Regions from separate parts of the Streptomyces sp. NBC_00358 genome, predicted to be linked through region 1. Evidence: predicted binding sites of a transcription regulator. Region 1 holds the regulator's gene; the other holds the start of a gene.
What was found. Region 1 encodes HspR, which represses chaperone genes until heat shock. Its sites were predicted from a motif close to TTGAGNNNNNNNNNCTCAA; they were not measured.
Positions count from the first base shown of each region.

Region 1 (2,458 bases):
CCCTGCAAGGCCTGTTCGGGCACCGGCGACGCGAACGGCACACCGCGTGTGTGCCCGACGTGCGTCGGCACCGGCCAGGTCGCCCGCGGCTCGGGCGGTGGCTTCTCGCTCACTGACCCCTGCCCGGACTGCAAGGGCCGCGGACTGATCTCGGAGAACCCCTGCGAGATCTGCAAGGGCAGCGGACGTGCCAAGTCGTCCCGGACCATGCAGGTCCGGATCCCGGCGGGTGTCAGCGACAACCAGCGGATCCGGCTGCGCGGCAAGGGAGCGCCCGGCGAACGGGGCGGCCCGTCCGGCGACCTGTACGTCACGGTCCATGTGGACGCCCACCCGGTCTTCGGCCGCAAGGAGGACAACCTCACCGTCACCGTGCCCGTCACCTTCGCGGAGGCGGCACTCGGCGGCGAGGTCAAGGTGCCGACGCTGGGCGGCCCCCCGGTGACGCTGAAGCTGCCGCCGGGCACCCCCAACGGACGCACCATGCGTGCCCGGGGCAGGGGCGCGGTTCGTAAGGACGGCACGCGGGGCGACCTCCTGGTCACCGTCGAAGTGACGGTTCCCCAGGATCTGTCCGGCAAGGCTCGTGACGCTCTGGAGGCGTATCGCGAGGCGACCGCGGGTGAGGACCCGCGGGCGGAGCTGTTCCAGGCCGCGAAGGGAGCATGACGGAGCCATGGACACGACCGGTCGTCGACGCAACCCGTACGAACTGACGGAGGAGACTCCGGTCTACGTCATCTCGGTGGCGGCCCAGCTCTCCGGACTGCACCCGCAGACCCTGCGTCAGTACGACCGGCTCGGTCTGGTCTCTCCCGACCGTACGGCGGGCCGGGGCCGCCGCTACTCGGCCCGCGACATCGAGCTGCTGCGCACCGTCCAGCAGCTTTCGCAGGACGAGGGCATCAACCTGGCCGGCATCAAGCGCATCATCGAACTGGAGAACCAGGTGGCCGCGCTCCAGTCCCGTGTCGCGGAGATGGAGTCGGCCCTCGACGGCGCCGCGGCCGCCATGCGGCAGCGTGAGGCCGCCGTGCACGCCTCCTACCGGCGGGACCTGGTCCCGTACCAGGAGGTCCAGCAGACCAGCGCGCTGGTCGTGTGGCGTCCCAAGCGGGCGCCCGAGTAGGACGCGGACTCCACAGGGGCCCGGAGGTCATCGACCTCCGGGCCCCTGCGCGTGCCCGGACGCGCTCACCTCACTTCGCCTCCCCCTCCCCCGTGGCCGAAGCACCCGTTGTCCCGAGTGGTCGCGAGTGGTCGTAAGTGGACACGGGTGGCTTGAACTCGTCGGTGGCGGGAGAGGTGGACTGCTTTGTTGGTGAAAGTCAGGTTTGCCTGGACCGTCCGTTTGATGAAAGCAATGTGCGGAATGTGATGTCCAAGCGGAATGGCGACGTTGACCGTTTTGGAATGAGTGACCGGGATGTTCTTTCGGGTGCGCCCGGGAATGCGGCGGTCGGATCGAAATGCCGCTTATGGCTGAGCGGTGTGCGGTTCGTCACGGCGGAGGCCGCCGGGCCCGGCGCGGTGGATCCTCCGCCCCGGGGCCGGGCGCGGGGGCCGTGGGGCGGGCGCGCGTCGTGCCGGTGGCTCTGTCCAGGCGTTCCTCCGGTCCGCCCGATCGTCAACGGTGGTTAAAAACCGTTGGCGATCACGACCCCCGGGAGCGGGAGTTGGCCGCGGGAGTGAATGACGGAAGGTGAAGCTGAGGGGATTGCTCGAAGGTTGGGCGTAGTCTTTTCCCGTCGTGTTCACTTGTGGAACACGAAACGCCGTTGCCATCTCGTTAAGTGGTTACTCCTTGACGCTGAGGTGATCGCCGCGTTGGCTTTCAGCCACCTGGGTCGCAATGCTGCAACCTCGCCCGGAAGGCACCTGATGTGAACACTCGTAACACCGGCCTCCGCCGTACCGTCATAGCCGTGGCGTCGTCCGCCGCCGTCTCCGTCTCCGTCGCGGGCTGCGGCCTGGTCGGACTCGGTGGGAGCGGCACCTCGGCAAGCCCCACGAAGGGCGACGACATCAAGGTGGGCCTGCTCCTTCCCGAGAAGGAGAACTCCCGTTACGACAAGTTCGACTACCCGATCATCCGGGAGCAGGTCAAGAAGCTCACCGAGGGCAAGGGCCAGGTCGTCTACGAGAACGCCGAGGCCGACGCCGCCAAGCAGCTCCGCCAGCTCCAGCAGATGGTGGACGACAAGGTCGACGTGATCCTGGTGGACTCGGTGGACTCGGTGTCCATCGCGAAGGGCGTGAGCAAGGCGAAGGAGGCCGGTATCCCGGTCATCGCCTACGACCGTCTGGCGCAGGGTCCGATCGACGCCTACATCTCGTTCGACAACGAGCTGGTCGGCGAGACCCAGGCCAAGGCCCTGGTCGGCGCCCTGGGCTCCGGCTCCGCGTCGAAGAAGATCGTCATGATGAACGGGTCGCTGACCGACCCCAACGCCGCGCA
Region 1 is NZ_CP107976.1:4,586,624-4,589,081, reverse strand. Features, by position in the region: gene dnaJ (molecular chaperone DnaJ) at 1-669, shown strand, start outside; gene OHT01_RS19315 (heat shock protein transcriptional repressor HspR) at 677-1,129, shown strand; gene OHT01_RS19310 (substrate-binding domain-containing protein) at 1,884-2,458, shown strand, end outside.

Region 2 (2,458 bases), 1.2 Mb from region 1:
TCCTGGTCGCGAGCGCGCTGTGGATCGTCGGGGGGATCGCCTCGCCGTACGCGATCGGATTCCTGCTCGTGCTGACCGCGCTGGAGCGCCGTACCGGCACGGCGTGGGCGGCCGGCGTCTTCCTGCTCGGGCATGTGGTGGCCACGCTGGCCACCGAGGTGCCGGTCGGAATGGCGGTGCTGGCGGGCGGACTGCCCGTCGGCTCCCTCCACCGGCTCGACTACGGCATCAGCTTCGGCGTCGCCGCGAGCGTCGGATCGCTCGCGGGACTCCTCTCTCCGTGGCTGCGCTGGCCGCTGCTGATCGGCTTCGGCTCGGTCCTCGCGGAGGACCTGATCCTCCTCACCGACCCCGTGACGGACGGGGGACACCTGATCGCGCTGGGGATCGGCATCGCGACCTGGCCGCTGGTCCGGCGGCAGCGGCAGCATCAGCAGCGGCATCGAGGCCACGAGTCGCGCCACCGGGACCGCCTGCCCGGGCCGGTCGCGCGGCCCTGAGCCGCCGGCTCCCTTACCGGAGGGGCTCTCCGGCCGGGCGACCGGGCAGCGGGCGCCGTGTCTTTCGCCCCGCCGACGGGAAGCGCCTCGGTTGGGCCGTCCGGGGGACCGGCCGCCGCGCGGGGCGCCACGGTCCGGTCCGGCGCGCGTGTCCGGGCGGCCGCTAGCGCGTCGACGACCCGTTCGGGGTGCCGGCCCCGGACTGCTGCCATGCCTGTACGCCCGCCAGGGACGCTTCCTTGGCCTGCCGCCACTTGATGACCGCCTGCTGGGTCGGAGGTACATCCATGGCGCGGACCATGCGCCGGCCCGCGGCGAACACGGCGGTGGCCGCGATGAACATTCCGGTGCACGCCACCACGGCGCCGGCCGCGGTGAGCAGGGCGCCGGTCCTGACGAGCCGGGTGTCGATGTCGATCGTGGACTGGGAGTGGTGATGGTTCATGACCACACCATCCAAGGCGAGTGGCCGCCCCGCATCCCGAGCGAGGGCTGAAGGGGCAGGACCACCCGAGTCGTGACGGGGTGCGGTCCGGTGCCGGGCGACGGGATGCCCGGTGACCGGAGCCGGGCGAGCTCCTCCGGCAGCACTCCGCCGACCGGCGGAGTGCTACCCGTCGCCCACCGGTCGTCCCGCATCGGTCGGGGCCCGACCCGACCGGCACCCGGCCTTCACCTCAGGGCGGCCGACCTGCGGCGATCCGTTCGGGGCCGGGAGATCGGAAGTGATCGCTCAGAGCGAACAGTCCCCGGGGAACATTGAGGGGCTCCCATGCATTGAGTCGACATAGCTCAACTTGAATGCCGAAGGGGAGATCATGGCTTCGACGTCCGCATCACTCACTTTGCCCGTGCTGCCGCTCGATGACGAGGTCGTGCTGCCCGGAATGGTCGTTCCGCTGGATCTGAACGACACCGACGTACGCGCCGCGGTGGAGGCCGCTCAGGCCGCTGCCCGTTCAACGCCCGGCAAGCCCCAGGTACTCCTGGTGCCGCGCATCGACGGGACCTACGCGAGCACCGGCGTGCTCGGCACCGTCGAACAGGTGGGCCGGCTGGCCGACGGCGACCCGGGCGCGCTGATCCGCGGGCGTGGGCGCGTGAAGGTCGGCGCGGGGACCACCGGTCCCGGTGCCGCCCTCTGGGTCGAGGGCACCCGGGTCGAGGAGACCGTGCCCGACCCCCTGCCCGGCCGGGTCGCCGACCTGGTGAAGGAGTACAAGGCCCTGGCCACGAGCTGGCTGCGCAAGCGCGCCGCCTGGCAGGTCGTCGACCGGGTGCAGCAGATCGACGACGTCTCCGCCCTCGCCGACAATTCCGGTTACTCACCGTTCCTTTCCGTCGAGCAGAAGGTCGAGCTGCTGGAGACCGCCGACCCGGTGGCCCGCCTGAAGCTCGCCACCGAGCAGCTTCGCGAGCACCTCGCCGAGCAGGATGTCGCCGAGTCGATCGCCAAGGACGTCCAGGAGGGCGTCGACAAGCAGCAGCGCGAGTTCCTGCTGCGCCGCCAGCTCGAAGCCGTACGCAAGGAGCTGCGCGACCTCAAGGGAGAGGACGGCGAGGACGAGTCCGACGACTACCGTGCCCGTGTCGAGGCCGCCGACCTTCCCGAGAGCGTCCGCGAGGCCGCCCTCAAGGAGGTCGAGAAGCTGGAGCGGTCCAGTGACCAGTCGCCCGAGGGCAGCTGGATCCGGACCTGGCTCGACACCGTCCTGGAGCTGCCGTGGAACGAGCGGACCGAGGACGCGTACGACATCAGGGGCGCCCAGTCCGTGCTCGACGCCGAGCACGCGGGTCTGGAGGACGTGAAGGAGCGCATCACCGAGTACCTGGCCGTGCGCAAGCGGCGCGCCGAGCGCGGCCTCGGAGTCGTCGGCGGCCGGCGCGGCGGTGCCGTGCTCGCGCTCGTCGGCCCGCCCGGCGTCGGCAAGACCTCGCTCGGCGAGTCCGTCGCGCAC
Region 2 is NZ_CP107976.1:3,383,295-3,385,752, reverse strand. Features, by position in the region: gene OHT01_RS13980 (rhomboid-like protein) at 1-500, shown strand, start outside; gene OHT01_RS13975 (hypothetical protein) at 664-945, opposite strand; gene lon (endopeptidase La) at 1,319-2,458, shown strand, end outside.
Region 2: a site for HspR is predicted at 1,278-1,296, ahead of lon (endopeptidase La). Genes of this name have one in related genera too.